DNA from 2 places in the Dietzia sp. MNB45 genome. Region 1 is predicted to be linked to the other one. Evidence: predicted binding sites of a transcription regulator. Region 1 holds the regulator's gene; the other holds the start of a gene.

Region 1 (5,598 bases):
GGCGCCGACGGAGTCCTGCGGATCGCGACCGCCGGAGCCCTCGTCGACCGCGGCGTGCTCGCGACCCTGCCGCCCGGCGTGGACGGTGCGGACTGGTTCATGGACTACCGCAACGCCGATGGTTCCATCGCGGAGATGTGCGGCAACGGGGTCCGGGTCTTCGCCCACGCCCTCGTCGCGACCGGGAGAGCGGAGGCCGGCTCGATCCCGGTGGGCACGCGGTCAGGGGCCCGCCCCGCCGAGGTCCTCTCACACTCGGGTGTTGACGCGGTGGTGCGGGTGGACATGGGGGAGCCGCGTCTGCTGGGTCTGTCCTCGGCGGAGGTCGGTGGCCGGACCTTCGCGGGACTCGCCGTCGACATGGGCAATCCGCACCTCGCCTGTGTGGTCCCCGATCTGGACGCCGCGGGCCTCGCCGGGCTGCCGGTGCAGGAGGCCCCGGTGTATGACCGGGACTTCTTCCCCGACGGCGTCAACATCGAGATCGCCACCCCGATGGTGGACGGTCGGGTCTCCATGCGGGTCCACGAGCGGGGATCAGGGGAGACCATGTCCTGCGGAACCGGAATCGTCGCGACCGCGGTCGCCGCGCTGGCCGACTCGGGGGAGGCGACGGGCGACGTCGTCGTGGTGGTCCCCGGCGGCGAGGTGGAGGTCTCACTCACCGAGGCCGGGTCCTCGCTCACCGGGCCGTCCACACTCGTCGCCCGCGGTCATTACCACCGTGGTCGGTAGCACACCGTCTCGCACGGGACACCGGGGGCCCGGTGTGAGAAGATGAACCCGAATGACTACTGATCACACGGCCGCTGACCGGCCGACACGCGACCTCGATCCGTCCATCGGTGATTTCCAGCTCGAGGAGAGATCCTCGATGCGCCGGGTGGCGGGGCTCTCCACCGAACTCCAGGACGTCAACGACGCCGAGTACCGCCAGCTCCGACTCGAACGGGTCGTGCTCGTCGGTGTCTGGACCGAAGGGTCCGCCGCGCAGGCGGACGCCGCGATGGCCGAGCTCGCCCAGCTCGCCGAGACCGCGGGATCGGAGGTGTGCGACGCGCTCATCCAGCGGCGTGACAAGCCCGATGCCGCCACCTACATCGGGTCGGGCAAGGTCAGCGTCCTCAAGGACGTGATCGCCGCGACCGGCGCGGACACCGTCATCTGCGACGGCGAACTCACCCCTGGACAGTTGCTCGCGCTGGAGAAGGCGGTCAACGTGAAGGTCATCGACCGTACCGCGCTGATCCTCGACATCTTCGCACAGCACGCCACCAGCCGTGAGGGCAAGGCCCAGGTGACCCTCGCCCAGATGGAGTACATGCTCCCCCGTCTGCGTGGGTGGGGCGAGTCGCTGTCCCGCCAGGCGGGCGGTCGTGCCGGGAGCAACGGCGGCGTCGGTCTTCGTGGCCCCGGTGAGACCAAGATCGAAACCGACCGGCGTCGGATCCGCGAGCGGATGGCCCGTCTGCGCCGGGACATCAAGGGGATGAAGCAGGCCCGGGACACCAAACGGCACCGACGGCGTACCACTCCGGTGCCGTCCATCGCCATCGCCGGCTACACGAACGCCGGGAAGTCGAGCCTGCTCAACAGGATCACCGGAGCCGGCGTCCTGGTTCAGAACGCCCTGTTCGCCACACTCGACCCGACGACGCGCAAGGCCGAGTTGCCTGACGGCAGAGCAGTCGTCTTCACGGACACCGTGGGATTCGTCCGACACCTGCCGACCCAGTTGGTCGAGGCGTTCAGGTCCACACTGGAAGAGGTCGTCGACTCCGAGTTGCTCCTCCACGTCGTGGATGGTTCGGACGCCTTCCCGCTCCGCCAGATCGAGGCGGTGCGCAAGGTGATCAACGAGGTGGTCGAGGAGCAGAACGCGGAGCGGCCTCGGGAACTCCTGGTGATCAACAAGATCGACGCCGCGGATCCCGTGGTCCTCACCGAGTTGCACCACGCGCTGCCCGACGCCGTGTTCGTCTCGGCGGTCACCGGGCAGGGTGTCGACGAACTCCTCGAGCGAATCACGCAGATCGTCGCCTCCGGGGACACCGAGGTGACCCTGTCCGTCCCGTACTCCCGCGGGGACGTGGTGTCGCGGGTCCACGCCGAGGGCGCGGTGGTCGAGGAGGAACACACCCAGGACGGAACCCGGCTGGTGGTCCGCCTGCCCGCGTCCGTGGCCGGCGAACTGGACGAGTTCGCCGCCCGCGGTCCACATGACGGCGCCGCCTGACCCCTTCGGGGACGGGCGGCGCGTCGTTCGAACCGGGACTTAGAGTTTCCGGAACACTGTCACGACCTTGCCGAGGATCGTCGCGTGCTCGCCCGGAATCGGGCTGAACGACGGATTGTGGGGCAGCAACCAGACTCCGCTCGAGTCGTTCCGGAAAGTCTTGACCGTCGCCTCCCCGTCGATCATGGCGGCGACGATCTCCCCGTTGTCCGCGACGTTCTGCCGCCTGACCACCACGTAGTCGCCATCGCAGATGGCGGCGTCGATCATCGACTCGCCCACGACCTTGAGCATGAACAGATCACCTGATCCGACGAGGTCCGACGGCAGGGGGAAGATCTCCTCGACGGCTTGCTCCGCGAGGATGGGCCCGCCCGCCGCGATCCGGCCGAGCACGGGGACGTAAACGGGTTCGACCGCGCCGCCCGGACGCTGGGGCTCCGGAGCAGGTGACCGACGGCCCCGTGACTTCTGCCCCGGGACACCGTGGACGTCGACCGCCCGCGGCTTGTGCGGATCCCGCGTCAGGAAGCCCTTCTTCTCCAGCGTGCGGAGTTGATGCGCCACCGACGACGTGGACTGCAAGCCGACCGCGTCCCCGATCTCGCGGATGCTCGGCGGATAACCACGCTCCTTGACGGTGTCGTGAATGTGGAGCAGAACGCTCTTCTGTCGGTCCGTCAGTGACTCGAAATCGGGCTTCGGCATCTCGTGTGGTCCCTTCGGCGAATGGATGTTCGACGTTGTGATCTGTCTACACCCTAGTGCCAAGGACTGCGGCGCGCCACACAGGTGTTCGAAGAAATTCCTCGGTGGATCGTGACTGTGTCGGAGTCGCGTGATACAACTCTAGGGGAGTTCGGATTCGAACAGATGTACTGAGAAACACATACAGGTGTGCGAATCCACATCGCACACCGTATCGAGTAGGGAGCCACCATGACCGTTGTCGCGCTTGAGTCCCACACACGTCCGGCCGCGCGGTGGACCGAGGTCTGCCCCGACGACCATCGTGGACGGGTCGCGCACCTCGACCGGCCCGGTGACGCGTCAGTGCGGTCCACCCGTGCGCCGCGACGCACCCTGGCCCGACCGGAGGGCAGTCGGCCCGCCGTCACGTCCTCGCGTGCGGAGAATCTCGTCCGGCCGCGGGTGGCCGCCCGTCCGGCCGCCGTCACGTCGGTCGCCCCGGGTCGCCGTGTGCTCGTGCGCCCGGTCTCCACGGACCGCGTGCGGGCGTGCCACGTCGAGGCACCGCTGTCCACCGGGGTCGTCGACGACGTGCCGGCCTGGGCACTACTGGCGTGCGGGATCGCATTCGGCGTGATCATGCTTCTCGCAGTGGCCTTCCTCGGTGGACCCGCCTACGCGTGACCGGGCAGCGGGCCTCCTAGAATGGACCGTGGGCGGTGGTCTACCGCCCCCGCGTTCCGTCAGGCACGATCCGGGACGCGTGAACTCCGGTCGACGAAGGGCCCCACGGGAATGTACTGCCCGACATGCCACCACGAGGACTCCCGGGTAATCGACTCACGATCCGTCGACGAGGGTCAGGCGATCCGGCGTCGACGGGAGTGCCCCCGGTGCGGACACCGGTTCACGACGCTCGAGACACCTCTGCTGACGGTTCTCAAGCGTAACGGGGTGACCGAGGCGTTCAGTCGGGACAAGGTCGTCCGAGGTGTCCGCCGCGCGTGCCAGGGACGATCGGTTGACGAGGACGCTCTGCGTCGCCTCGCCCAACAGGTCGAGGACGCTGTGCGATCCGGCGGTGCGTCCGAGGTTCCCGCCCACGAGATCGGGCTCGCCATCCTGGGCCCTCTGCAGGATCTGGACGAGGTCGCTTACCTGCGGTTCGCGTCCGTGTACAAGCAGTTCAGCTCGGCCGACGACTTCGAACGCGAGATCATCGCCCTCCGGGAGCGCCGCACGAGCCGCTGACCACTCGGCGTCATCGGGACGACCGCGGGGCGAGCGCAGACGCCACCGCCTTGTCGATCCGCTCTGCCGATACCGGCCGTGCGGTACCCAGTGACTGCGCGAACAACCCCACCCGGTACTCGGCGAGCATCCACCGCAGGTCCCGGCACACCCGTGCGCCACCCGGCCGCCGTCGCAGCGCGGCGCACGCCTCCTCGACGATCGACTCGGAGCGGTTCAGCTTCGCCGTGAGTTTGCCGTGCCGCGCGGGTGACTTCTCCGCGAGGTCCAACCGGAGGCCGACCGCCCGCACATGTCGCTCCAGATGTGGAAGCACATCCGAGGGATGGCGGGCGAGGAATCCGCGCCCGACGAGGAAGTCCAGTGAAGGACGGACCTCGTCGGCGACATCTGCCGGCGCCTCCGCCAGACGGCCCGACACGGACTGGGCGGCCATCAGCGCGGGAACCGCCGACGAGATCGCGGACGCCACCGCACCGGGGACCTCCGCCCGCGCAGTGGCCTGGAGTTCGTGGAACTCCGCGACCGTGAGAACCGGTGCGCCCTTTCGCCGGGCGATGATCCGCCCACTCGCAGCGAGCGATGCGTCCGACACCAGGGATTCCATCCCGCCGTGCGGGTACTGGGTGAGCGCGAGTCGCTGCTGGACCGGACGGCCGCGCAGAATCGATGCCGCGGAGACCAGGCCGCCCGAGACCAGCGTGAGCACCGCCGACGCCTGGGTGGATCGACGCTCGTCCTCCGTGGCGCACGCCACGAGGTGAATTCCGTCCCCACCGACACGCAGGGCGGGGTAGACGGTCACCTCGACACCGTCCACCGAGCCGGTGACCGACTGCGGGAGGTCGCCGATGGTGTCGGATGTCCACTCCCGGTAGGGCCCCTTGTCGGGTACCAGACGGGCGTTGAGGGTCGCCCGTACCCTGTCCACCAACCGGGTCCTCAACTGCGCGAGATCCGTTCCGGCGGCCACGACCTCGTCCCCGTCGACCACCTCGAAACGCATCCGGAGATGGCCCGGTAGCTGGTTCTGATCGAAGTCACGCGGGTCGACCGAGGTACCGATCCGAGCAGACAGCGCCCGCGCGAGCGCGACGGACAGCGGGGCGGACCGGGGCGAGACGTCTCCTGCCAACAGCGACGCGAACTCCGCGGGCGGAGAACACAGTCGACGCAGATACTTGGGCAGCGTGCGGAGCATTTCCGTATAGAGCTCCTCCCGCAGCCCCGGCACCAGCCATTCGAATCCGGCGGTGGTGACCGAGGACAGCTGCGGCAGCGGGATGCGCACCGTGATCCCGTCGGTGGTGACGCCCGGATCGAACGCGTACCGCAGTTCGAAATTCCGATCTCCCTGACGCCAGAAAGGCGGGAAATCGGCGGCATCGGGCACCGCCTCGGAGGTGCGTATGTCCTCGGGG
Region 2 (5,598 bases), 1.4 Mb from region 1:
CGCCAACCCGATCACCGAATTCGACGAGGCGCGAAGTCTGCAACTTCTGGGCACGGTCTCCTTGGGACGCCTGGTCACCGTCTCCGAGGGCCGTGCCGACATCTTCCCCGTCAACTACGCGCTCTCCCCGGAGGGCAAGCTCTTCTTCCGCACCGCGGAGGGTTCCAAGCTCGCCGGGATCACGGTCCATCCGGATGTCGTGTTCCAAGTCGACCACATCGAGGGCGACGACGCCTGGTCGATCGTCGTCCGCGGGACGGCGCGACGGCTCGACAGCTTCGCGGAGATCAACCGCGCGGAAGAGCTCGGGCTCAAACCCTGGATCCCGACCCTGAAGTACAACTTCGTCGAGATCACGCCCGAGAAGATCTCCGGCCGCGGATTCACCTTCGGCGAGGAGCCGGAGCGCTACACCGGTTACTGACCCACGCCCTCCTGACCTGCGCCCACCCAGCCGCCTAGAACGGTGGTGGGTCGATGAGTTCGTCGAGGCGTTCGTGGAGTAGGGCGCGGATGCCTTTTTCGATGTCGCTGTGGTGGGGTTTGTTGCGGGCCCACCAGCGGCTGGCGCTCTCGGGGGTGGCGCTGGCGGGGGTGGCTTTCTCGGGCGTGGTGTCGGTGGCCGCGCCGGTGCTGGAGCTGGAGGCGCCCGTCCCGGTCCCGGGGGCGGGTGGGGCGGGGTCAAAGGTGCGGGCGCGTTCGGCCTTGCGGCGTTCGGTGTTGCGGCGTTCGGTGCGGTGGCGGGCCGCGCGGCGCGACCAGAACGTCGGCTCGGCGTCGGCCTGCTCGTCACCGGTGGGCCCGGGGCTGCGGCGTTGTTGCCGGGTCCACGCCTCGGTTTCGGCGCGGGCCTGTTCACGCCGGTACTCGGCCAGCGGACCGGAGGGTCGGGTGAGCATGGTCGAACCGTCCGGGGTGCGCACGGTCAGGGTGCCGTCGGGGTGCAGGTCGTAGATCCAGTCGGAGAAGGTCTTGAACCGGTGATGGCGGCGGCACATCGCGGCCAGGTTGGCCTCGATGGTGTGCCCGCCCCGCTGGGGGTCGGCGTGATCGAACGGCACCACATGATCCAGATCACAGGCCTCGGCCGGGATCGCGCAGCCGGGGTGGCGGCAGGTGCCGTCCCGTAGCCGGATCCGGCGCGCGAGTTCGGCGCTGGGCCGGTACTGCAGGGCGGCGCGGGCGTCATCGGCGGCCCCGATCCGCGGATCGATGGGCTCGAAGGTGGCTCCGTCGCTGGTGGCGAGCATGTCCAGCAGGGCCTGCAGGGCGGCCTGGCCGGAGCGGGTGAACTCCACTCGGGCGCCGCCAGCGTCGCGGGCGTGGTTGCCGGTGGCGATGACGGTGACCTTCGGCCGCAACGCCACCCCACCGGTCCCGCCGGGGCGGGCAGGGGTGCCGGCCGGGGCGGCGTCGCCGCACACCAGAGACATCAGGGCGTCGGCGCGACGCTCGGCGATCGAGTAATCCTCGACCTCGCCGGCGCCGCCGGCGCCGGCGCCGGCGGCGGGGTTGGCGCCGGGGTTGGCGGTGTCGGCTTGGGTGTTGGCGGCGGCTTGGGCGTCGGCGTACTTGTGGTCTTTCACGCGTTGGTCGAGGGCCTCGGCTAGGACGGCGGCTTCCTCGGTGGCCAGGATCGCCGAGACGCTGGACATGCCGTCGACGCCCTTGTGCAGTCGCACCCCGCGGGTGCGGGCCGCTTCCTGACGGCGCAGGCGGATGCCGTTCGCGTCGTAGCGGGAGATGATCGCATCGACGTTGCCGCGGATGGCTTTCTCACCCATGCGCACCCCGCCCTCGATCGCGGCGAGATACTCCTCGACGACCTGCCGCTGCACCGCCTCGAGCACATCGACGTGGACGGTGGCCATCTGCGAGGCCAGGATATTCGCAGCCTGCAGATCCAGCCGCCCCTGCGCCATCGCGGACAGGATCGCCGGATACCGCAGGTGCAGATCGAGGGCGAAGGTGATCATCCGTTCGGCCCGGCCCGTCGAGATCGCCATCGCCGACACCACGTACCCCGCCGCGACATCGATCGGATCGAGCACCGCATGCCCGGGCCGACACTCACCGCCGCCCGCCCCGGACTCCTCCCGGCGCTGGCATTCGACAACCAGCTCGTAACAGGCCACGAACCGGCGCGCCGCCGCACGATTCTCCCCCATCCACCCCTCACGCGCCGCCGCCCGCAGCCCCGACAACGAAGAGGGCGCCGCGGAACCAGAGCCGCCACCGGACGGGGACGGACCACCGGACGGGGACGGGCCACCGGCCGCAGCGTCTGCGTTCCCGCCCATGTGCCCCACCCCCTGACCGTGCGCACGGTCTCGAACCTGTGTTCTATGATACGCACGCACATTCGAACAGGCAAGGGTCACACATCATCAAATAGCCCCAGCCGAGAACACGCGGGACCGTCGTGCTCACCCCAGCGACGCGGCCACCGCCGCCTTCGCCCACTGCCCCACCCCGATGAGGGTCGCCGACGCCGCGCCGCACCAGTCGCCGTAGCCGAGCAGGAACAGTCCCGGGACGCCCGGCACCTCGACGCCACTCGTGAGGACCCGTCCGTCGCGACGCGGCAGCAACCCCCGCAAGTGACCCAACGCCGGCCGGAAGCCGGTACACCAGATCACCGCGTCGACCGGCTCGCGTCGACCGTCCGACCACTCCACACCGGCCGCGGTGAACCGCTCGAACATCGGCGTCGCCTCCAGGAGGCCGGCGTCACGGGCCGCGCGGACCGGCGGCACCACGACGATGTCGCCCAGCTCGGCGATGCCGCCGCCGGACTCCCCCACGCCCCGGATAGCCGCGTTGGCGACGCGGAAGAGTTCGCGGCCGTCGACATCGTCGGGCAGGTAGCGGGGCGGGCCGGTTGTGCACCAGGTCAGCGACCCGCCGGAGTCGGCGAGTGGCCGGGCGAGGTCAGCGGCGATCTGGGCGCCCGAGTTCGCGCCGCCCACCACCACGACGCGCCCGCCCTCGAAGTCCGACGGGCCCCGGTAGGCGGCGCTGTGCAGCTGCCGGCCACGGAAGTCGGCGGCTCCCGGATAGGTGGGGACGAAGGGGCGTCGATAGGTACCGGTCGCACTGATGACCGCCCGTGCGCGCCACGAGCGACCGTCAGCGGCCCGGATGAGGAACACCTTGTCGTCGTGGTCCTGGTCGTCGTCGTGGTTGTCGTCGTGGCCGTCGTCGCCGTTGGTGGCGTTGGTGGCGTAGCCGCCCTCTCGCACTGCCCCCGGCCGCTCCACGGCGACCACCGTCACCCCGCGCCGCACGGGGAGGTCGTAGTACTCCTCGTAACCGCGCAGGTAGTCCACGACGTGGGCCGCGTCGGGATTGGCGCCGTCGTCGGTGCGGGGCATGCGGCGGCCCGGCAGGGACGAGAAATCGGCGGGCGAGAACAACCGCAGGGACGGCCAGGTGTGCGGCCACGCGCCGCCGGGCCCGTCCGAGGCGTCGAGGATCTCGAAGTTCGCGTCGGCGCGGCGGAGGTAGAAACCGGCCGCGAGGCCCGCCTGGCCCCCGCCGATCACCACGACATCGCGCACGACCGCGTCCGACACCTCGCCACCCCCTTCGGAACGGTCCTGAACTGTTCCTATCGACGGTTATCGGTCACAGCGCCCGACCGATGACCTCCTTCATGATCTCGTTCGTGCCACCGTAGATCCGCATGACGCGGGCGCCGGCGAACTTCTGCGCGATGGGGTACTCCATCATGTAGCCGTAGCCGCCGAACAGCTGGAGGCAGCGGTCCACCACGTCGTCGAGCATGTCGGTGGCCTGCAGCTTGGCCATCGACGCGGTGACGGCGTCGAGCTCCCCTGCGATCTCCCGGGAGATGCAGTGGTCGACGAACGTGCGGGTGGCCATGACCTGGGTCTTGCAGTGCGCCAGCTCGAAGCGGGTGTTCTGGAAGTCCAGGATCGGCTTGCCGAACGCCTGCCGCTCGCGGACGTACTCGAGCGTCTCGATGACGGCGGCCTCGGCCATGGCCAGCGCGTCCACGGCGATCGCCAGGCGCTCGCGCGGGAGCTGGTTCATGAGCTGGTAGAAGCCCTGCCCCTCCTCGCCGCCGAGGAGGTTGGCCGCGGGCACGCGCATGTCGTTGAAGAACAGCTCGGCGGTGTCGGCGCCGTGGCGGCCCATCTTCTCCAGGACGCGGCCGCGCTCGAAGCCCGGCGTCGAGGCCTCCACGGCGAACAGGGCCATGCCCTTGTGGCCGGCGTCGAGGTCGGTCTTGGCCACCACCACCACGAAGTCGGCGGAGCCACCGTTGGAGATGAAGGTCTTGGAGCCGTTGATGACGTAGTGGTCGCCGTCCCGCTTGGCGGTGGTGCGCACGCCCTGTAGGTCGGACCCGGCGCCGGGCTCGGTCATGGCGATGGCGGAGATCCACTCACCCGAGCAGATCTTCGGCAGCCACTCGCGCTTCTGCTCCTCCGTGGCGTAGTTCGCCACGTAGTGGGGGGTGATGGTGGAGCCGACGCCCATCCCGAAGGCGGTGTCGCCGGAGTACACGAGCTCCTCGGTGACGAGGTACTCCATGCCCGGGTCGCCGCCCTGACCGCCGAACTCCTCGGGCACGTCGAGGCAGATCAGGCCGGCCTCGCCGGTGCGCAGCCAGGTCTCGCGGTCCACGTGCTTCTGCGTGGACCACTTCTCCTGGTTGGGCGTCATCTCCTTGGCGAAGAACGCGCGGGCGTGCTCGCGGAGCAGCCGGTGGTCGTCGGTCTCCCAGGTGGGGCGGTAGTCGGGGAAGAGTGCGGACACTGGGGGCCTCCATGAGGGGACGACGACGACGATGAGGTTCGCGGCAAGTTTAGGTGTGCCCGTTCCGGCGACGGCGGGCACGCGAGCACCGAGGAGGGCCATACTCGGGTCATGAACGATTCCCCGGACCGGCCAGAGAACGCAGCCCAGCCCGAGAAGGCCACCACCCCGGCATCCTCGGGCCATTCCGTGCCCGAGGCGTTCCCCACCGACTGGACCCGGGGGCTGGTCCTGGTCGCGCACCCCGACTACCCCGAGTACGGGATGTCCGCCGCGGTGGCGCGGTGGACGGCCGAGGGCCGCAGCATCGTCTACGTCCTGGCCTCCAGCGGCGAGGCCGGCATCGAGGGGATGGCACCGGCGATCGCGGGGCCGATCCGCGAGGAGGAGCAGCGGAGGTCCTCGGCGATCGTCGGAGTGGACGAGGTGGAGTTCCTCGGTTTCCCGGACAGTCGGATCGTCAACAACGCCGAACTGCGCGACGCGGTGGCCGACGCGATCCGCCGCCATCGCCCGGACGTCGTCATCTCCCTGTACTCCGGTGAGGAGTTCGGGCCGGGGATGCCCAACCAGCGCGATCACATGGAGTTCGGCGCGGCCGTGGGGGCCGCGTACGACGACCTGGTCGCCGCGGTCGGGGTGGACGCCGCGGAGGGGCGTCCGCAGATGTGGTTCGAGTCCTCACCCGAGATGACGCACTACGTCGACGTGAAGGGTTTCGTCGAGCCGGCCGTCGACGCGCTGGCCGAGCACTCCGAGTACCTGTCGGTGCTCGACCCGGAGACGCCGGTGCGGGACCAGGCGCGGGCGCAG

Evidence for each region. Region 1 encodes LexA, which represses DNA repair genes until DNA is damaged. Its sites were predicted from a motif close to CGAACANNTGTTCG; they were not measured.
Region 2: the regulator LexA is predicted to act here: its motif matches at 2,332-2,345, upstream of AB5G72_RS15955 (DUF222 domain-containing protein).

What each region holds. Positions count from the first base shown of each region.
Region 1 is NZ_CP163397.1:1,922,331-1,927,928, reverse strand. Features, by position in the region: gene dapF (diaminopimelate epimerase) at 1-735, shown strand, start outside; gene hflX (GTPase HflX) at 788-2,236, shown strand; gene lexA (transcriptional repressor LexA) at 2,276-2,986, opposite strand; gene AB5G72_RS09235 (hypothetical protein) at 3,176-3,610, shown strand; gene nrdR (transcriptional regulator NrdR) at 3,722-4,177, shown strand; gene hrpA (ATP-dependent RNA helicase HrpA) at 4,188-5,598, opposite strand, start outside.
Region 2 is NZ_CP163397.1:3,333,287-3,338,884, forward strand. Features, by position in the region: gene AB5G72_RS15950 (pyridoxamine 5'-phosphate oxidase family protein) at 1-424, shown strand, start outside; gene AB5G72_RS15955 (DUF222 domain-containing protein) at 459-2,168, opposite strand; gene AB5G72_RS15960 (NAD(P)-binding domain-containing protein) at 2,427-3,575, opposite strand; gene AB5G72_RS15965 (acyl-CoA dehydrogenase family protein) at 3,628-4,785, opposite strand; gene AB5G72_RS15970 (PIG-L deacetylase family protein) at 4,897-5,598, shown strand, end outside.